DNA from 4 places in the Burkholderia stagnalis genome. Region 1 is predicted to be linked to each of the others. Evidence: predicted binding sites of a transcription regulator. Region 1 holds the regulator's gene; each other region holds the start of a gene.

Region 1 (5,260 bases):
TGGCCTCCTGGCTCATTGCTGGCCTCCTGCGGCGGCGGTGACGGCGGCCGCCGGCGCGGGGCCGCTCGCGCCCTTGCTCGTGCGGCGCTGCAGATACCACTGCAGCGTGTTGATCAGCAGCAGCATCGCGAACGACACCACCAGCATCACGACCGCGAGCGCGGTCGCGCCCGCGTAGTCGTACTGCTCGAGCTTCGTGATGATCAGCAGCGACGTGATCTCGGACTTCATCGGCACGTTGCCCGCGATGAAGATCACCGAGCCGTATTCGCCGAGCGCGCGCGCGAACGCGAGCGCAAAGCCCGTCAGCAGCGCGGGCAGCACGGCCGGCAGCACGACGCGGCGGAACGTCAGCCAGCGCGACGCGCCGAGGCACGCGGCCGCCTCTTCCTGCTCGCGCTCGAAATCCTCGAGCACGGGCTGCACGGTGCGCACGACGAACGGCAGGCCGATGAAGGTCAGCGCGACCAGCACGCCGACCGGCGTGAACGCGATCTTGATGCCGAACGGCGCGAGGTACTGGCCGATCCAGCCGTTGGTCGCGTAGACGGCCGCGAGCGAGATGCCGGCGACCGACGTCGGCAGCGCGAACGGCAGGTCGACGATCGCGTCGACCACGCGCTTGAACGGGAACGTGTAGCGCACGAGCACCCACGCGACGAGGAAGCCGAACACGGCGTTGATCAGCGCGCCGCCGAGCGCGGCCGTGAACGTCAGCCGGTACGACGCGAGCACGCGCGGCGACGCGACGGCCGCGATGAACTGGTCCCACGAGAGCGTCGCGGTCTTCAGGAACGTGGCGGCAAGCGGGATCAGCACCACGAGGCTCAAATAGGCCACCGTGATGCCGAGCGTCACGCCGAAACCGGGCAGCGCGCTCGGCTTGCGAAAGGTGTACGTCGTCATCGGATGCTCTTGCTGGGTCGAATCACATGGGCCCGACGCGAACGCCGGCGCGGTGCATCGCGCCGGCGGCCCGCCGAGGGTGCGGCGCCTGCCGTGGCGCGCCGCTGTCGTTATGTCGTTACTGCGGCTTGTAGATCGAATCGAACACGCCGCCGTCGGCGAAATGCGTCTTCTGCGCATTTGTCCAGCCGCCGAACGTGTCGTCGACCGTGTACAGCTTCAGCTTCGGGAACTGCTTCGTCAGCTCCGCCGGCACGCTCTTCGAGCGCGGCCGGTAGTAGTTGCGCGCCGCGATCTCCTGGCCCTGCGGGCTGTACAGGTAGTTCAGGTACGCCTCGGCCAGCTTGCGCGTGCCCTTCTTGTCGACCACCTTGTCGACGATCGCGACCGGCGGCTCGGCGAGAATGCTCACCGACGGCACGACGATCTCGAACTTGTCGGTGCCGAACTCCTTGATCGACAGGAACGCCTCGTTCTCCCACGCGATCAGCACGTCGCCGATGCCGCGCTGCACGAAGCTCGTCGTCGCGCCTCGCGCGCCGGAATCGAGCACGCCCGCGTTCTTGTAGAGCTTCGTGACGAAGTCCTTCGCGCTCTGCTCGTTGCCGCCCGGCTTGTGCACCGCGTACGCCCATGCGGCGAGGTAGTTCCAGCGCGCGCCGCCCGAGGTCTTCGGGTTCGGCGTGACGATCGACACGCCCGGCTTGGTCAGGTCGTCCCAGTCCTTGATGCCCTTCGGGTTGCCCTTGCGCACCAGGAACACGATCGTCGACGTGTACGGCGACGCGTTGTCCGGCAGGCGCTTCTGCCAATCCTTGTTGACGAGCCCCTTGTTCGCGATCGCGTCGATGTCGTAGGCGAGCGCGAGCGTCACGACGTCCGCCTGCAGCCCGTCGAGCACCGAGCGCGCCTGCGCGCCCGAGCCGCCGTGCGACTGCTTGAAGTTGACGGCCTCGCCCGTCTTCGCCTTCCACTCCTTGCCGAACGCCTGGTTGAAGTCCTGATACAGCTCGCGCGTCGGGTCGTACGACACGTTCAGGAAGGTCGTATCCGCGTGTGCGTGCGCGATGACGCCCAGTGCCGCGGCCGCGCCGAGCGCGAAGGTTGCGATCAAGCGGCGCGCCCCGCTCGCCAGTCCCGTATTGCGCTTCACCATCCGTGCTTCTCCCGTGTTGTCGGTCATGTTGTCGGTGTTTCGATATGCGGGCCAGTCTATCGAACGGGTTACATGATTAAAAATAATCGTTCCTTATTTTTTAATATCGAAAAGTGCTAACGCAGTCGGAACAGACGGTTGCAGCGGATGGACCGGCGCCATGGCGTCGCCAGATCGCGACGGAACCGGCGCGATCGCGACGAACTTCAAGTAACGCTTGAAATTCGCGAAGTACTGTATAAAAATACAGCTCACTGTCTATCCATACAGTTGAGCCATGACCAAACTCACCGCCCGCCAGCAGCAAGTATTCGACTTGATCCGCCGCGCGATCGAGCGCTCCGGCTTCCCGCCCACCCGTGCCGAGATCGCGGCCGAACTGGGCTTCAGCTCGCCGAATGCGGCCGAGGAGCACCTGCGTGCGCTGGCGCGCAAGGGCGTGATCGAGCTGGCGGCCGGCGCCTCGCGCGGCATCCGCCTGCTTGGCGTCGACGACGTCCCGCACCAGTTCACGCTGCCGCACGCGGCGCTGATGCAGCTGTCGCTGCCGCTCGTCGGCCGCGTCGCGGCAGGCAGCCCGATCCTTGCGCAGGAGCACATCTCGCAGCATTTCGCGTGCGATCCGGCGCTGTTCTCCAGCAAGCCCGACTACCTGCTGAAGGTCCGCGGCCTGTCGATGCGCGATGCCGGCATCCTCGACGGCGACCTGCTCGCGGTGCAGAAGCGCACGGAAGCGAAGGACGGCCAGATCATCGTTGCGCGTCTCGGCGACGACGTCACGGTCAAGCGCCTGAAGCGCCGCCCCGGCGGCCTCGAGCTGATCGCGGAGAACCCGGATTACGAAAACATCTTCGTCAAGGCCGGCAGCGCGGAATTCGCGCTGGAAGGCATCGCCGTCGGGCTGATCCGCTCGGGCGAATTCTGACAATCCGTCTCGCTCAGGAGAACATCATGGAACGCCTCGCCCGTCTGCTGCCTTTCCGTCAATTCGGCCGTCTGCGTCATCTGCGCGGCCGCACGCCCTGCGCACCGCTGACCACCGCGGCGCCCACCGGCCAAGAAGAAGCAGTCGAACGGCAGGCGTCGCTGCTGCCGTCGGCGCTGCCCGCATTCGCGCGGGTGTCGCTGAACGCCGGCCTGAATCATGCGGAGCCCGCGCGCCGCGCGCCGGTGCGGGTCTATCACGGCCGCTCGCGCCTGATCATGGTCGGGACGATCGACGCGGTGTGCCGGATGATCGATCGCTGCATCGCCGAGGAACATTCGGCCGCGCAAGGCAGTCTCTGATTGCGGACCCTTCCCGCACCGGAGACACCGTGAACCACGCGCCGGGCCGCACCAGGCGGCTCAAGCCGATGTTGATCGCCGCGCTGGCGGTTGCCGTCGTTGCGACGGTCGGCTACGCGTACGCATCGCCCTATGTCGCACTCGGCCGCCTGAAATCGGCGATCGATGCGCGCGATGCGCAGGCGATCAGCGCGTACGTCGATTTCCCGGCGCTGCGCATCAGCCTGAAGCAACAGCTCACCGGCGAGCTGATGCGCCGGATCGACGCCAGGCGGCAGGACAATCCGTTCGCGGCGATCGGCGCATTGATCGGTTCTGCATTGATTGGGCCGCTGGTCGATGCCTATGCAACCCCGGAAGGCGTCGCGGCCGTGATGAGCGGCTTGCCGCCGCGCGGCAATCCGGGCGAGCGGCCGCCCGAGTGGCCGGCGCAACCGTCAGGCAACACGCCCGGCAATGCGCCGGTGAATCCAGCAAGCGCCGTCGCTGGCGGCAGCCCACCGCCCGCCTTGCCATCCGCCACCGCTCAAGCCGGCACGCCCGGCCAGCGGCAAACCAGCGCCGGATATCGCAACATCGACGAGTTCGTCGTGACCTACCAGCGCGGCGCCGATGGCACGCGCTACGCCGCGATTCTGCGTCGCGTCGGGTTGTTTGCCTGGAAGTTGTCCGCGATCGATCTGAACGGCTGAATCGCCATCGCGCCGGCATTGCACCGGCGCCGCGCACGGCCGGCGCACGGCCTGAGCCGGCGCCCGTCCGACGCGCTTTCGATCCGTTTTACAGCTACTTCGCCGCTGCCGCTTCGCGTTCGCGGGCGATTTCGGCCTTCTGCTCCTCGGCCGACGAGCACGCCACGAGGATGCTGCAGGTCACGCGGTCGAGCAGCTGCGTGTTGCCTGACCCCATCCACCATCTGGACAGCCCGCTGCGGCACCGATGCCCGACCACGATCAGGTCGACCTTCAGCTGCGCCGCAAGATTCGCGATTTCGTCGATCGGGTAGCCGAACGCGAAATGGCCCTCCGCCTGCAGGCCGCGTTCGCGCAGCCAGTCCACGCCCTCCTGCAGGATCTCGCGCGCGGTTTCCTCGAAGCGGCCGCACGCGACGTCGGTCAGCAATCCCGCGCTTTGTGCAATGCTGGAACGCATGTCGACGACGGACAGCAGGTGCGTCTCGGCCTTCAGGTCCAGCGCGAGATTGGCGCCGCAACGCAATGCCTTGCGTCCCTCGAGCGAGCCGTCGTAACACAGCAGAATCTTGTTGTAGCTAGCCATGAAACCTCCCATTCGCGACAACGAACCCTACGCAATCATCATGGTGCGCCGCAATCCAGGACGCAAGGGATGGAAAACGCTGATTCGCCCTGTAGGGGCCATACGCGATGATGCGGTGCATGATCAGCGCACGCATGCACCGCATCACGCATGCATGCGCTGAAGCTGCGCCGGCAATGCACTAGAATGGCCCGTTCGTGTCACCCGCATGCGTGACGTCACGTGCAGGCGGTGCGCCGATATCGTACGCTCGACGCATGCCCGTGTGACATCCGTCCGGCGCATCCGTTCGCGCACCGGATACCGCGCGCACGGTCATGCCGCGCGCATGCCGTGCGCCGACTTCCAACGACAACTCGCCCATGTCCGTCGCACCGATCGATTTTCAGAACGTCGAAAAGCGCTATGGCGACAAGCTCGTCGTCAACGGCCTGTCGTTCCGCGTCCACGCCGGCGAATGCTACGGCCTGCTCGGGCCGAACGGCGCGGGCAAGACCACGACGCTGAAGATGCTGCTCGGCATCGCCTACCCCGACGCCGGCGCGATCTCGCTATGCGGCGAACCGGTTCCGTCGCGCGCGCGTCATGCGCGCCAGCGGGTCGGCGTCGTGCCGCAATTCGACAATCTCGATC
Region 2 (5,260 bases), 1.3 Mb from region 1:
GCCGCCGAACAGCTTGATCGTGTCCATCGTCGCCATCGCGAGGCCCGCGCCGTTCACGAGACAGCCGATGTTGCCGTCGAGCGAGATGTACGCGAGGTCGAACTTCGACGCTTCGATTTCAGCCGGATCTTCTTCGTCCAGGTCGCGGTACGCGACGATTTCCGGGTGACGGAACAGCGCGTTCGAGTCGAAGTTGAACTTCGCGTCGAGTGCGATGACCTTGCCGTCGCCGGAGACGTTCAGCGGGTTGATTTCAGCCAGCGATGCGTCGGTTTCCCAGAATGCCTTGTACAGGCCTTGCAGGATCGCGCGCGCTTGCGGAATCGAAGCAGCCGGCACGCCGATCTTCGCGGCGAGGTCGTCGGCTTGCGCATCGAGCAGGCCCGTCGACGGCTCGACGATGACCTTGTGGATCAGTTCCGGGTGCTTCTCGGCAACTTCCTCGATGTCCATGCCGCCTTCGCTCGAACCCATCAGCACGATCTTTTGCGAGATGCGGTCGACGACCAGGCTGACATACAGTTCCTGCTTGATGTCCGCGCCTTCTTCGATCATCAGACGGTTGACCTTCTGGCCTTCCGGACCGGTCTGGTGCGTGACGAGCTGCATGCCGAGGATCTGGTTCGCGTATTCGCGAACCTGCTCGATCGACTTCGCCACCTTCACGCCGCCGCCCTTGCCACGGCCACCCGCGTGAATCTGAGCCTTCACGACCCAAACCGGGCCGCCGAGCTCTTCCGCCACCTTGACGGCTTCGTCAACCGAGAACGCCGGCTTGCCGCGCGGTACCGCGACTCCGAATTTCCGCAGGATTTCCTTACCCTGGTACTCGTGAATCTTCATGCGTGATTCCCTTCAGTCTGAGAGTTGGATGAAAAGTCGCTTAAGGACGCTTCTTCGAATGATTTCCGTTCATTCCTTCGTGCCGTCCCCAACGGGCATGTCCGATTCCGGCCGACTCGCGCCATACCAGCGCGGGTAGAACTGCTGCACCACCTCGCCGTCGAACCGGAGCGCGCGGCAGCGGCCCAGCTGGAACGGCGGCTCGGCGGGCGCGCCGTCGTCATGATCCGGCCGCTCGCCGCCGCCTTCCTGCACGCTCCACACGTCGCCGGCGAACGCCTGGATCGCCGCCGTCGGCAGCACGGCGCACAGCTCGGTGAGATGGGAGCAGCCCGCGACGCCGGACAGGAGCCGGTTCGCATCGCGACGGAAGTGACGGAAGAGATTGAGCCCGACGAGGGCCCGATAGGCGGGATTGGCGGACTGGCAGTGGCCCGGATATGGCACCCATTCCGACGACGCTTCGGCGTCGACGATATTGAGGTCACGATCGATGGTCACGCGCAGCCAGAGTTCATGAATCGGCAGGCCGTTCGGCCGGATGCCCGATGCAAGCGCGACGTCGCGCGGCTTGTGATCGGTCAGACAGGCTTCGATGTCCCACAAGCCGTCTTCGCGCTCGTAGGCTTCCGCTCGGATTGCGCGTCGATGTCGCAACTGACGGGGCACGGGCTCGGATAGCGGCATGCTGGAGGTTGAGGCCGAAGAGGAAAACCCGAGGATTTTAGCATATCGGGTATTTGAGACAGTTTGCCGCAACGGGGGGTATTCCCGTGTGTCGGGAAGCCGTTGCAATGCAGCAAAATCGCGCGCCGCGCGCGAGCGGAATGCTCAGTCGGCGCCGAACAATTCGTCGCCGCACTTGAGCAACTTCACGATGGTCGCGCTCGAGAAGCCGCGCGCGGCCAGGAAGCGTGCCTGCTTCGCGCGCTCGGCGGGCGTTTGCGGCAGTGCACCGAATTTCTTGCGCCAGACGGCCTGCGCGCGCGCCCATTCGGTCTCGCGAAGCTGCGCATTCACCTCCTCGACGAGCGCATCGCCAACCGCATGGCGCTTCAGCTCGTTGACGATCCGCGCGGCCCCGACACGCGACGCGCGGCGATGCACGAGACTCTCGGCGAAACGCGCGTCGGACAGCCAGCCGTCCTGCTCCAGCGCATCCAGCACCGGCTCGACGGACTCGTCCTCGCCGGCATAGGGCGCGAGCTTGCGCGCGAGTTCGGCGCGGCTGTACTCGCGCCGGGACAGGTAGCCGAGCGCGCGGCCCTTCAGCGAGCGGGCCGGTTTCGATGACGATGCCCGGGTGGACACCCCGCCCCCTGCTTCGGCTTCGGCGCCGGAGCGCGCGCCGGATGGCCGGCGCGTGCGGCGCGGATTCTGGCTCGTGCGGGTATAGACGTCTTCCGTCGCCGCCCCGGAGGCGGCGGACGCGCGATCGCGCGGGAAGGCGACACCGGACACGCGGCGGCGCGCCCGGTCGTGCGCGTCGAACGACTCGTCGTGTTCGAACGGATCGTCCGGTGCGCTGATCTCAAACGAAACGAGGGCATCGTCGGATGCCCTCGTCGCGGTGCGGTTCGCGGCTTGCGCCGCGGACCGCCGGCCGGTGCCGGGGGAGGCAGCGCGCCGGCCGGAGCCGCCCGGCGCATCGCGCCCGTCGTGCTCCTTCGGCTCGCCCGCATCATCCCGGCGCCTGACCATCACTCTTCTTCGTCCATCGCCTCGGCTTCGTTGCCTGCGCCATCGGGCATCGCGGCGACGCCGAGCGATTCGCGAATGCGGTTCTCGATCTCGCGTGCGATTTCCGGATTCTCGCGCAGGAATTCACGCGCGTTGTCCTTGCCCTGGCCGATCTTCTCGCCGTTGTAGCTGTACCAGGCGCCCGCCTTGTCGACGATCTTCGCCTGCACGCCAAGGTCGATGATCTCGCCCTGACGCGAGATGCCCTCGCCGTACAGGATGTCGAAGATCGCTTCGCGGAACGGCGGCGACACCTTGTTCTTGACGACCTTCACGCGGGTTTCGTTGCCGATCACCTCGTCGTTCTTCTTGATCGAGCCGATCCGGCGGATGTCGAGACGCACCGACGCATAAAACTTGAGCGCGTTGCCGCCCGTCGTGGTTTCCGGGTTGCCGAACATCACGCCAATCTTCATACGAATCTGGTTGATGAAGATCACGAGGCAGTTCGTGCGCTTGATCGTGCCGGTCAGCTTGCGCAGCGCCTGCGACATCAGGCGGGCCTGCAGGCCCGGCAGCGAATCGCCCATCTCGCCTTCGATTTCGGCCTTCGGCACGAGCGCCGCGACCGAGTCGATGACGATCATGTCGATCGAGCCCGAGCGCACCAGCGCGTCGGTGATTTCCAGCGCCTGCTCGCCGGTGTCCGGCTGCGAGATCAGCAGCTCCGGCACGTTCACGCCGAGCTTCGACGCATATTGAACGTCGAGCGCGTGCTCGGCGTCGATGAACGCGGCCGTGCCGCCCAGCTTCTGCAGCTCGGCGATCACCTGCAGCGTCAGCGTGGTCTTGCCCGACGATTCCGGACCGTAGATCTCGACCACGCGGCCGCGCGGCAGGCCGCCGACGCCGAGCGCGATATCGAGACCCAGCGAGCCCGTGGACACGACCTGGATGTCCTCGGCCGCCTCGCCGTCGCCCATGCGCATGATCGACCCTTTGCCGAACTGCTTCTCGATCTGCGCGAGTGCGGCGGCCAGCGCCTTGCTCTTCTCGGCAGTCAGCCCGGAGCCTTTCTTGCTATCTTCCATGAATCGTCCTTTGCTATGATGAGCAGCGTCTGATATAGGTGCGCCGGTTTCGATCCGCAGCGCGCGAATGCAGACACTGTATAAAAAAACAGTGTTTTGTGCAAGCCCGCAATGCGGGGCGTGCAACACACGAACCACTTCGGAGACAGCCGCGCCGGCGCGTGTCGCCCCGCCGGCCACCGGTCACGCACATGCGAATTCTCATCGCCGAAGATGACAGCATACTCGCGGACGGCCTCACCCGGTCACTCCGCCAATCGGGCTATGCGGTCGACCACGTGAAGAACGGCGTCGAGGCCGACACGGCCCTGTCGATGCAGTCGTTCGACCTGCTGATCCTCGATCTCGGCCTGCCGAAGATGCCCGGCCTCGACGTGCTGAAGCGCCTGCGCGCGCGCAATTCCAACCTCCCCGTGCTGATCCTGACCGCCGCCGACAGCGTCGACGAGCGCGTGAAGGGCCTCGACCTCGGCGCCGACGACTACATGGCCAAGCCGTTCGCGCTCAACGAGCTCGAGGCGCGCGTGCGTGCGCTGACCCGGCGCGGCGCGGGCGGCGGCCCGACCGTCGTGCGGCACGGTTCGCTCGCGTTCGACCAGGTCGGCCGCATCGCATACGCGAACGACCGCGTGCTCGACCTTTCCGCGCGCGAGCTCGGCCTGCTCGAGGTGCTGCTGCAGCGGATCGGCCGCCTCGTGTCGAAGGAGCAGCTCGTCGACCATCTGTGCGAATGGGGCGAGGAAGTCAGCAACAACGCGATCGAAGTCTACGTGCACCGGCTGCGCAAGAAGATCGAGCCGAGCGGCGTGCGGATCGCCACCGTGCGCGGCCTCGGCTACTGCCTCGAGAAAGCCGCCCCCGCGAGCCCCGCCGACGCGGCGGCGCCGCAGCCCGCGCCGGCCGGCACGCCGCGCTGACGGCCGGCCGTCGCCGCCATGGCCACGCCGGCCCAGCCCCGCCACCCGAGCGGCGAACCCGCTTCCGCCGCCGACGCCGCGCGCGACGCGCACTACGAGAACCCGTTCGCGCCGCCCGACGAGACCGACCCGCCCGACCCCGCGCGGCCGCGCTCGCTGTTCGGCGAGATCCTCGACTGGATGCTCGCGCCGCTCCTGCTGCTGTGGCCGATGAGCATCGCCGTCACCTATCTGGTGGCGAAGACGATCGCGAACGGGCCGTTCGACCGCGCGCTCGAGACCAACGCGTACGTGCTCGCGCGACAGATCCATCCCGTCAACGGCGTCGCCGAGCTGACGCTGCCGCAGGCGACGCGCGACTTCCTGCGCGCAGACAACGTCGACAGCGTTTACTTCCAGGTGCTCGGCGCGCGCGGCGAGCTGGTCGCCGGCGAAGCCGACCTGCCGCTGCCACGCGACGAGGATCGCCCGCCGCCGGGCGTCGTCGTATTCCGCGACGACCTGCTGCGCGGCAACGACGTGCGCGTCGCGTATACAACCGTCGCGCTGCCGCAGGCGAGCGGCACGCAGCCGGTGCTCGTGCAGGTCGGCGAGACGCTCGACAAGCGCAACGCGCTCGCGAACGACATCATCAAGGGCGTGATCCTGCCGCAGTTCGTGATCCTGCCGCTCGCGATCCTGCTCGTGTGGTTCGGGCTGTCGCGCGGGCTCGCGCCGCTCAACGCGCTG
Region 3 (5,260 bases), 1.5 Mb from region 1:
CATCCACGCCAGCGGCTCGACCGCCTCGCCGTACGCGCGATCGAGCGCGGCCAGCAGCGCGGGACCGCAGCGGCGCTGCAGCCCCGCGCGCGGCAGCCCGCGCAGATCGGCGAGCGTGCGGCAGCCGAGGCCGTCGAACCAGCCCGCGTACGGACGCGCGTCGGGCAGCAGCACGCACGGCAGCCCATCGAGCGCGCGAACGAGCGACGCCTGGCGCGCGACGCGCCGGCGCGTGCGCCCGCGGCCCGCCGCGGCGCGCGCGAGCAGCCACGCGCCGCGCCCGGTCGGCGCGGCGGACAGGCGCGCCGCATAGCCGAGCGCCGCGAGCGTCGCCCGCACCTGGCGGCACAGCGACGGCAGCCCGCCGAACAGGCGCAGGCTCGGGCCGACGTCGACGACGAGCGTCGCTTCGTCGTCGAGCGCGACGCACGGCGAGAAGCGCAGCAGCGCGAGCGCGACCGCGCGCAGCGCGTCGGCCTCGCGCGCGGGATCGCGTTCGACGAGCTGCGTATCGGGCGCGAGCGTCAGCACGCCGCCGCGCTTCATGCCCGCGCGCACGCCCTGCCGGTGCGCGGCCGCGTCGGCGATCAGCACGACGCCCTGCTCGAGCACCGCGCAGCCGGCCGCACCGGCCTTTGCGTCAGACGGCGGCGGGGCGCACACGTCGAGCGGCAGGCGCGGCAGATGGATGCCGAGCAAGACGCGCATAGCGGCTCTCCACGATAGGCGATGGCAGGTCGAGCACGAGCGGCTCGCCGCGCGCGGGCCCGCGCCGCTTGACGATGTCGATCGACACGCCGCCCGGCGCCGGATGCAGCGCGACGCGCAGCACCGCGGGCGACGGCTGCCGCGCGGCCGGCAGCGGGCGCAGCATCACGAACAGCGTGTCGCCCGTGCGGGCGGCCGCGAGATGCAGGCGCCGCAGCGCATCGGGCCGCGCGTCCTGCCAGAGCAGCAAGGCACCGCAGCAGCCTGTCTTGAGCGCCTGCTCGGCGGCCCACAGCGCGTCCGTGCGGCTGCCGGCGCGCAGCCACAGCAGCGCGTCGGCCGGCACGCCGAGGCCGGCGAGCGCGCTCGCATGCGGCGACTGCGGCGGCGCGACGAGCGCGAGCGGCCGCCGGGCGCTGACGGTGCGCGCGAGCGCGGGCGCGAGCAGCCGCATCTCGCCGCAGCCCGGCTGCGCGGCCAGCAGCTCGACGAGCCCGCCGACCGGCCAGCCGCCGCCGGGCAGCTCGGCGGACAGCGCCGCGAAACCGGTCTCGATCGTGCGCGGGCCGCCGCGCGCCAGCTGCGAACCGCGCCAGAGCGTCGGATGCAGGGATTCGGGAGAAATGGAGGATGCGAGCATGACGCCACCCACAACTGTATGGATATACAGTATATGGCAATGCTCGCGCGCCGCACAGTGCCGGCGGAAAACCGGCCTTTCGTCAGAGGAGAGACGCGGCGAATGCCGGCCGGAGCGCGGCCCCGGCCGATCCGCGACGAGGCGCTAGCCGAGCAGCAGCGCGTCGTCGTCGAGCTGCTCGTGCCGCACCTTCTCGAACATCTGCAGCAGGTCCGGCACGTCGAGCCCGCGGCGCGCATCGCCCGACACGTCGAGCACGACCTGCCCCTGGTGCAGCATCACCGTGCGATCGCCGTAGTCGAGCGCCTGCCGCATGCTGTGCGTGACCATCATCGTCGTCAGCCTGCTTTCCGCGACGATGCGCGCGGTCAGCTCCAGCACGAACGCGGCCGTCTTCGGGTCGAGCGCGGCCGTATGCTCGTCGAGCAGCAGGATCCGCGACGGCCGCAGCGACGCCATCAGCAGGCTCACCGCCTGCCGCTGGCCGCCCGACAGCAGGCCGATCCGGTCGGTCAGCCGGTTCTCGAGGCCGAGGTTCAGCAGCCGCAGCTTGTCGCGGAACAGCTCGCGCGACGGCCGGTCGAGCGCGGCCCGCAAGCCGCGCCGCGCGCCGCGCGCCATCGCGAGCGCCATGTTCTCCTCGATCGTCAGCGCTTCGCAGGTGCCGGCCATCGGATCCTGGAACACGCGCGCGACGAGGTGCGCGCGATCCCACGCCGGCTGGCGCGTGACGTCCGCGCCGTCGATCGCGATGCGGCCCGCGTCGACCGCCTGGTCACCGCTGATCGCGTTGAGGAAGGTCGACTTGCCCGCGCCGTTCGAGCCGATCACCGCGACGAACTGGCCGTCGGGAATCTCGAGCGACAGGCCGCGCAGCGCGCGCGTCTCGATCGGCGTGCCGGGGTTGAAGGTGAGCTTCAGGTCTTGTGCGGACAGCATGTCATGCCCCTCCGTTCTTGCGCGCGAACAGCTTCTTGCGCGTCGCCGGCAGCACCAGCGCGATCGTGACGAGCGCGGCCGTCACGAGGTTCAGATCCTGCGCCTTCAGGCCGATGAATTCGCTGTTCAGCGCGAGCGCGATGAAGAAGCGGTAGACGATCGCGCCGAGCACCACCGCGAGCGTCGTCAGCACCAGCCGGCGCGCGGGCAGCAGCGTCTCGCCGATGATCACCGCGGCCAGCCCGATCACGATCGTGCCGATCCCCATCGAGATGTCCGAGCCGCCCTGCGTCTGCGCGAAGAGCGCCCCCGCGAGCGCGACGAGCGCGTTCGACAGCGCCATCCCGGCGAGCGTCGCGCGGCCGGTCGCGATGCCCTGCGCGCGCGCCATCCGCGGGTTCGCGCCGGTCGCGCGCATCGCGAGGCCGAGCTGCGACGAGAAGAACCAGTCGAGGCCGAGCTTCGCGACCACGACGACGATCGCGAGCAGCGCCGGGCGCAGCACGTAGTCGGGCAGCCAGTCGGGCTGCAGCACGGTGAACAGCGTCGGCTCGGTGATGAGCGGCACGTTCGGCCGGCCCATGATCCGCAGGTTCACCGAATACAGCGCGATCATCATCAGGATGCTGGCGAGCAGATCCATGATCTTCAGGCGCACGTTGAGCCAGCCCGTGACGAAGCCGGCCAGCGCGCCCGCGACGATCGCGAGCCCGGTCGCGGCGAACGGGTCGAAGCCGGCCGAGATCAGCGTCGCGGCCACCGCGCCGCCGAGCGGGAAGCTGCCGTCGACGGTCAGGTCGGGGAAATTGAGGATGCGGAACGAAATCAGCACCCCGAGGGCGACGAGGCTGAAGATCAGGCCGATCTCCAGTGCGCCCAGAAACGAGAACAGAGACATGGTGGGGAATCCTGTTGCTGCCCGGCCGGACGTGTACGGCCGGGTGAAGCGAACGGGCGGCCCCGGATGGGAGCCGCCCGTGCGGCGATGTCATCCAGGCCCGGATCGGGCCTGCCGGCGCGGCGCTCGGGCCGCGGCTTACTTGATGACCGTCTTCGCGTCCTTGACGAGATCCGGCGCGAGCGTCGCGCCCTGCTTCTCGGCCGCGCCCGTGTTCACGAACAGTTCGAGGTTGCTGCTCGTCTCCGATGCGATCGCACCCGGCTTCTCGCCCTTCAGGATCCGCGCGACGACCTTGCCGGTCTGGCGGCCGAGGTCGCCGTAGTTGATGCCGAGCGCCGCGATGCCGCCGCGCTTCACGCTGTCGGTGTCGCCCGCGACGAGCGGGATCTTCGCCTCGTTCGCGACCTTCACGAGCGCCTCGTACGCGGACACGACGTTGTTGTCGGTGTTCGTGTAGATCACGTCGACCTTGCCGATCAGGCTCTTCGCGGCCGGGCCGATGTCGACGGTGCGCGGCGCGGCCGCTTCCTTGAGCGTCATCCCCTGCTTCGCGAGGATCGCCTTGAGCTCCTTCACGACGACGACCGAGTTCGCCTCGCCCGGGTTGTAGACCATGCCGACCGTCTTCGCATTCGGCACGACGCGCTTGATCAGCGCGACCTGGCGGTCGAGCGGCAGCTTGTCGGACACGCCCGTCACGTTGGTGCCCGTCGGGCCCCAGCCCTTCACGAGCTGCGCGGCGACCGGATCGGTGACGCCCGAATAGACGACCGGCACGCTCTTCGTCGACGCAACCACCGCCTGCGCGGCCGGCGTCGCGATCGCGACGATCACGTCGGGCTTGTCGCCGATGAACTTGCGCGCGATCTGCGCGGCGGTGCCCGTGTTGCCCTGCGCGCTCTGGTATTCCCACTTGAGCTTGTCGTCGCCGTAGCCTTCGGCCTTCAGCTCGGCGCGCACGCCGTCGCGGATCGCGTCGAGCGCCGGGTGGTCGACGATCGACAGCACCTTGACGGTCTGCGCGTGCGCGGCGCCGGCCAGCGCGAGTGCGGCGACGCCGGCCGTGATCGAACGGATCGCGAAAGTCTTGAATCGCTTCATGGATGAGTCTCCCCCGTATTGTGTCGGTTCTGGATGATGGATTCCCGCCGCCGTCGGGCGGGCGCCGCCGCGCGTACGACACGCGGGCGATCGGCCCGCGCACGCTCCGGGAAAGCGTGCAGCGGCGAACGCACGAGGATACCATTTCCGCAGACCACCGCCTGACTTGATGCTTTCGCGCGGCACGCCGGATCGCGGCCCTCGCCGGGGCCCGAAAATGCGCGCGAAGCCCGGCCGGCGGCGGTGCCGGCCATGTCGGCCAACGCGTCAGCCTGGCTCGCGGCTTTACGCTATGCTGTCGCCGACCCAATCCACTCCATCGGAGGGCAGATGAAACGGGGGATCCGAGCCATCGCATGCGCAGCCGTCGCGCTGGCGCTGCCGGGCGCGGCGTTCGCGCTGACCGACGGCGGCGCGCAATACGACGCGTGCATGCTCAACGCGCTGCGCGAAAGCCGCAACGGCGCGGCGGCGCAGCTGATCCAGCGCTCGTGCGACGCGCTGTACCGCGACAACGCGATGCTGCTGCCGCGCGAGCGGCGCTTTCACGAGTGCGTCGTGCAGTCGCTGCCGGGCGTGCGCGACAACTATGCGATCCAGCAGATCATGTCGATCTGCTCGCGGCGCGGCGATATGTAAGCGCACACCAACCGCGCGAACGAAAAAGGGCCTGCACGATGCAGGCCCTTTTCGCTCAGCGGTCCGACCGGTGTGCGGCGTTCAGAACGACGCGACCATCGAGCCCTTGAACTGCTTCTTGATGAATTCCCGCACTTCCGTCGACTGATACGCCTTGACCAGCTTCTTCACCCACGGCTGATCCTTGTCCTTCGCGCGCACCGCGATCAGGTTCGCGTACGGGCTCGTCAGCGATTCGAGCGCGATCGCATCCTTGGTCGGCTGCAGGTTCGCGGCGAGTGCGTAGTTCGTGTTGATCACGGCCGCGTCGACGTCCGACAGCACGCGCGGCA
Region 4 (5,260 bases), on a different replicon from region 1:
CTGCCGCCGGAACGGAATCGGCTGCGTTTCCCACAGGCTATCGAGACGCTCGCCGAGCGCATCGCGCGTTTCCTCGAAGCGCGCTTCGCTCATCTTCCCCGCCCGGTAGATCACGAACGGCGGCAGCACATCGAAACCCGGATAAAACAGCACCCCATGCTGGATCGGAAACAACACGTCGTCGATCGCCCCGTTGATGCCGCGCGGGCTGTAGTGCGATTCCCACCCGCCGGTCGTGACGAGCACCATCGCGCGCTTGCCCGCGAGCATGCCTTCGCCGTACCGGTCGCCCCAGTGCGTATCCGAGTGTTCGCCCACGCCATACGCGAAGCCATACGCATACACACGCTCGACCCAGCCCTTCATGATCGCCGGCATCGTGAACCACCACAGCGGAAACTGCAGGATCACCGCGTCGGCCCACTGCAGCTTCGCCTGTTCGCGCGCGATGTCGTCGCGCTGCGTGCCCTGCTCGAACGCGCGCTTCGAATCGAGCGACGGATCGAAACGCGCACCCGGCTGATGGTCCGTCACATCGTTCGCATCCAGCGCCACCTTCCAGTTCATCGCATACAGGTCGGACACCTGCACGGCATGGCCGGCGGCCTCGAGGCGCTGCACGGCGAAATCCCGCAGCGCACCGTTCAGCGACCGCGGTTCGGGATGGGCATAGACGATAAGAACATTCATGACAGGGCACTCCGTTACGTGAATGCAAGCAGGATGCCGCGCCCGAAGGTATATTGGAAATGAATTTCTGATATTCCAGGTATAGCCATGAATAATCTCAGACGACTGGACCTGAACCTGCTCGTCACGCTCGACGTGCTGCTGTCCGAGCACAACGTCACGCGCGCCGCCGAGAAGCTGAACATGTCGCAGCCGTCCGTCAGCGTGCAGTTGCAGAAGCTGCGGGACGTGTTCGGCGATCCGCTGCTGCTGCCCGGGCCGCGCGGCATGCGGCCGACCGCGCGCGCCGAGGCGCTGCGCGAGCCGCTGCGGGAAGCGCTCGAAGCGGTCGAGCGCGCGGTGCTGCCGGCGACGCCGTTCGATCCGGGCACCGCCACCCATTCGTGGCGCCTCGCCGCGACCGACTATGCCGAGTCGACGATCGTGCTGCCGACCTTGAACACGCTGCGCGCCACAGCGCCCGGCACGCGGCTCGCGGTGGTCGAACTCGCGCCGCCGCGCATCGTGAAGCAGGCCGAGCTCGGCGAGATCGATCTCGCGTTCCACACGACCGACTGTTCGCCGGACGGCATGCGCCGCCGCGCGCTGTTCACGGAGCGCTACGTGCTCGTCGGCCGAGCCGGCCATCCGAAGCTGAAACGGCGCCCGACGCTCGCGCAGTTCTGCGCGCTGGAATACGTGATCGTGTCGCCGGAAGGCGGCGGATTCTTTGCAGTGACGGACGACGCGCTCGCGAAACTCGGGCTCACGCGGCGGGTCGCGCTTTCCGTCCCGCACTTCCTGTTCGCGATCTCGGCCGTCGCGCACACCGATCTCGTCGCGATGCTGCCGGAGCGCCTCGTGCGCGACGCGCCCACGCTGCGGATCGTCGAAGCCCCCGTCGAGGTGCCCGGCTACGAGATGTCGATGCTCTGGCACGAACGCTCGCATCGCGACCCGGCGCACCGCTGGTTGCGCGACACGATCGCCGCGTCGGTGTGAGCGGCGCGCGGCCGGCCGCCGCGACGCACATAAAAATTTCCGCTCGGCACGCATCCGGGGCTTGAAACCGCCCGAATCACTGTATATATTTACAGTGCTTTTGTGCAATTTGACCCGATTTCCGTCACCCGATGACGGACGGATTTTTGTGAGGCGACCACGACCATGTTCCAGTCATCCGCATTCGATCCCGAGCAGCCTGGTTTCAACCCCGTCCATTTCGAGCGCGCCGCGCAGCGGGCGGTCGTCGACCTGCAGCGCGTCGTCGGCGGGCCGGCGCAACGCGCGCTCGGCCTGCGCCGGCGCACGCACCCGGCCGCGGTGCGCACGCTGAGCTGGCAGGCGCTGCTCGACGTCGAGGAACTGGCGTTCTCGAATGCCGGATTCCTGAACCGGAACGACCCGACCGTGATCGATGCGTTCATCCGGCTGCGCGACAGCCGCCTGCTGGCGGCGGACGTCGACGAGCCGGTCGACTGGCGGCGCGACGACGACGACCTGCCGGCCGTGTATCTGATCGTGCGGGCGATGCTGGAAGCGGAAGCGGCGGAGCAGGCCGAAGCCGCGTGAGCGGCGCCGGGGGCGGTGGCGTCGCCATGCCTGCGTCACGCGGCTCGCGTCACAGCCGCGCCGCGAGGCGCGCCCCCTGGTCGATCGCGCGCTTCGCGTCGAGTTCGGCCGCGAGTTCCGCGCCGCCGATCAGGTGTACCGTCCGCCCCGCCGCCTGCAGCGGCTCGACCAGCGCGCGCTGCGGCTCCTGGCCGGCGCACAGCACGATCGTGTCGACCTCGATCAGCGCCGGATCGGCACGCTTCTCGCCGTACGACACGTGCAGCCCGCGCGCGTCGATCCGCTCGTAGTTCACGCCGCCGATCATCGTCACCTGCTTCATCTTCAGCGTCGCGCGGTGAATCCAGCCGGTGGTCTTGCCAAGCCCCTTGCCGAGCGGCGCGGCCTTGCGCTGCAGCAGCGTCACCTCGCGGGCCGGGGGCGTCGCCTGCGCGCGCGTCACGCCGCCGCGCGTCGCGGCCGGGTCGGTCACGCCCCATTCGGCTTTCCATTCGTCGAGATCGAGCGCAGGCGACACGCCGTCCTGCACCAGGAACTCCGCGACGTCGAAGCCGATCCCGCCCGCGCCGATCACCGCAACCCGCTTGCCCACCAGCCGGTTGCCGGCCAGCACGTCGATGTAGCTGAGCACGTTCGGCCCGTCCTGCCCCGGAATCTTCGGGTCGCGCGGCGACACGCCGGTTGCGAGCACGATCTCGTCGTAGCCGCCCGCGATCAGGTCGCTCGCGTCGACGCGCCGGTTCAGGTGCAGCGACACGCCCGTCAATTCGATCTGGCGGCGGAAATACCGCAGCGCTTCGTGGAATTCCTCCTTGCCCGGAATCCGCTTCGCCATGTTGAACTGCCCGCCGATGTCGGCCGCCGCGTCGAACAGGTCGACCCGATGGCCGCGCTGCGCGAGCACCGTCGAGCACGCGAGCCCGGCCGGCCCCGCGCCGACCACCGCGATGCGTTTCGCCTTCGGCGCGGCCACGTACTTCAGCTCGGTTTCGTGGCACGCACGCGGGTTCAACAGGCACGACGCGATCCGGTTCTTGAACGCATGGTCGAGACATGCCTGGTTGCAGCCGATGCAGGTATTGATCTCGTCCGCGCGGCCCTGCGCGGCCTTGATCACGAACTCGGCATCGGCCAGCAGCGGGCGCGCCATCGACACCATGTCGGCGCAGCCGTCCGCGAGGATCTGCTCGGCCACCTCCGGCCGATTGATCCGGTTGGTCGTCACGAGCGGAATGCCGACCTCGCCCTTCATCTTCTTCGTCACCCACGCGAACGCGCCGCGCGGCACCGATGTCGCGATCGTCGGCACGCGCGCCTCGTGCCAGCCGATCCCGGTGTTGATGATGGTCGCGCCCGCGCGCTCGACGGCCTTCGCAAGCTGCACGACCTCGTTCCAGTCGCTGCCGTCCGGGATCAGGTCGAGCATCGACAGCCGGTAGATCAGGATGAAGTCGCGGCCCACCGCCTCGCGCGTGCGCTCGATGATCTCGATCGGCAGGCGGATGCGGTTCTCGTACGCGCCGCCCCATTGGTCGGTGCGCTTGTTGGTGTGCAGCGAGATGAACTGGTTGATCAGGTAGCCCTCGGAACCCATGATCTCGACGCCGTCGTAGCCCGCGTCTCGCGCGAGCTGCGCGCAGCGGACGAACGCGCGGATCTGCCGCTCGACGCCGCGTGCGCTCAGCTCATGGGGCGTGAACGGCGAGATCGGCGACTTGATCTTCGACGGCGCGACCGCGAACGGGTGATAGCCGTAGCGGCCCGTATGCAGGATCTGCAGCGCGATCTTGCCGTCCTCGGCGTGCACGGCGTCGGTGATCACGCGGTGCCGGCGCGCGGCCGCCGATGTCATCAGCGTGCCGCCGAACGGCTTGGTCCAGCCGGCCACGTTCGGCGCGAAGCCGCCCGTCACCATCAGGCCGACGCCGCCGCGCGCGCGTTCGGCGAAATAGTCGGCGAGCCGCGGCAGCGTCTTGCGGCTGTCCTCGAGGCCCGTGTGCATCGAGCCCATCAGCACGCGGTTCTTCAGTGTCGTGAAACCGAGGTCGAGCGGGGCAAGCAGGTGGGGAAACGGGGTCGTCATGATGGCGTGGCCGGAAAAGCGGTGAGCGTCATCGTAGGACGCGCACCACGTTGAACGTGAGGGGGCAAACAGCCATAATGCTTGTCATTTCCGGCCAAAAACACATGACCTCCCCACTCGCCAAGGACCGCCTCGGGCTGCGCCGGCCGACGATTCCGGTCGCCTATCCGCGCCTGCTGCTGCAGGTGCTCGGCGCACGCGGCGTCGACCTCGCCGCGGTGCGCGCGGGCACCGGCCTGCGCGACGCGGTGCTGGCCGAGCCGGACGCGCGCGTCGCGCCGTCGCAATGGGGGCGGCTCGTGCTCAATGCGATCGAGATCGGCGGCGACGAAGGCATCGGCCTCGCGTTCGGGCTCCAGCTCAAGCCGACCATGCACGGCTTTCTGGGTTACGCGACGCTGACCGCGCGGGACATCCGCGAATCGCTGCAGGTGACGATCCGCTACTTCCGGATGCGCAACCGTCAATATCGTCTGACCTATGCCGAGGACGAAAACGGCGCGACGCTCGAACTGCACGGCGTGCAGGCGAGCCCCGTGCTGCAGCATCACGTGATGTTCGAATTCGTGCTGACCGGGCTCGCGCAGAACATCGCGCAGTTGTCGGGGCGCGCCGCGCCGGACATCGCGCTGCGGTTCGCGTGGCCGGAGCCCGCCTACTTCGCCGGCTACCGCGCGCAGTTGCCGCCCGTGCGCTTCGGCTGCGCGGCCAACGCGCTGTGGATCGCGCGCGACGTGCTCGACTGGCCGCTGCCGCTCGCCGACGAAGTCGCGCACCGGCAGGCGCTCGTGCAGGTCGAGCGCGAATATGCGCAGGTCAGGCAGGAGGAAGGCGATCTGGTCGAGCGGGTGCGGGCGGAACTCGCGCGCGCGGCGGGCGGCTATCCGGGGCCGGAGATGCTCGCGCAGCAGTTGCTCGTGTCGACGCGCACACTGA

The links. Region 1 encodes LexA, which represses DNA repair genes until DNA is damaged. Its sites were predicted from a motif close to ACTGTATNNNNATACAGT; they were not measured.
Region 2: recA (recombinase RecA) is a predicted target of LexA. The motif match lies at 3,690-3,707, and genes of this name have one in related genera.
Region 3: imuA (translesion DNA synthesis-associated protein ImuA) is a predicted target of LexA. The motif match lies at 1,362-1,379, and genes of this name have one in related genera.
Region 4: ABFO07_RS26090 (DUF2471 family protein) is a predicted target of LexA. The motif match lies at 1,750-1,767, and genes of this name have one in related genera.

What each region holds. Positions count from the first base shown of each region.
Region 1 is NZ_CP156685.1:2,372,851-2,378,110, forward strand. Features, by position in the region: gene cysW (sulfate ABC transporter permease subunit CysW) at 1-16, opposite strand, end outside; gene cysT (sulfate ABC transporter permease subunit CysT) at 13-906, opposite strand; gene ABFO07_RS10945 (sulfate ABC transporter substrate-binding protein) at 1,025-2,062, opposite strand; gene lexA (transcriptional repressor LexA) at 2,340-2,987, shown strand; gene ABFO07_RS10960 (hypothetical protein) at 3,014-3,349, shown strand; gene ABFO07_RS10965 (DUF2939 domain-containing protein) at 3,379-4,041, shown strand; gene ABFO07_RS10970 (universal stress protein) at 4,136-4,627, opposite strand; gene nodI (nodulation factor ABC transporter ATP-binding protein NodI) at 4,990-5,260, shown strand, end outside.
Region 2 is NZ_CP156685.1:1,109,105-1,114,364, reverse strand. Features, by position in the region: gene sucC (ADP-forming succinate--CoA ligase subunit beta) at 1-843, opposite strand, end outside; gene ABFO07_RS05270 (DUF2889 domain-containing protein) at 913-1,530, opposite strand; gene recX (recombination regulator RecX) at 1,675-2,544, opposite strand; gene recA (recombinase RecA) at 2,544-3,614, opposite strand; gene ABFO07_RS05255 (response regulator transcription factor) at 3,806-4,531, shown strand; gene ABFO07_RS05250 (sensor histidine kinase) at 4,550-5,260, shown strand, end outside.
Region 3 is NZ_CP156685.1:902,644-907,903, reverse strand. Features, by position in the region: gene ABFO07_RS04330 (Y-family DNA polymerase) at 1-708, opposite strand, end outside; gene imuA (translesion DNA synthesis-associated protein ImuA) at 641-1,348, opposite strand; gene ABFO07_RS04320 (ABC transporter ATP-binding protein) at 1,493-2,287, opposite strand; gene ABFO07_RS04315 (ABC transporter permease) at 2,289-3,185, opposite strand; gene ABFO07_RS04310 (ABC transporter substrate-binding protein) at 3,324-4,289, opposite strand; gene ABFO07_RS04305 (VF_A0006 family four-cysteine protein) at 4,620-4,928, shown strand; gene ABFO07_RS04300 (MetQ/NlpA family ABC transporter substrate-binding protein) at 5,010-5,260, opposite strand, start outside.
Region 4 is NZ_CP156686.1:2,106,530-2,111,789, forward strand. Features, by position in the region: gene ABFO07_RS26080 (NAD(P)H-dependent oxidoreductase) at 1-690, opposite strand, end outside; gene ABFO07_RS26085 (LysR family transcriptional regulator) at 778-1,671, shown strand; gene ABFO07_RS26090 (DUF2471 family protein) at 1,837-2,241, shown strand; gene ABFO07_RS26095 (NADPH-dependent 2,4-dienoyl-CoA reductase) at 2,291-4,324, opposite strand; gene ABFO07_RS26100 (AraC family transcriptional regulator) at 4,402-5,260, shown strand, end outside.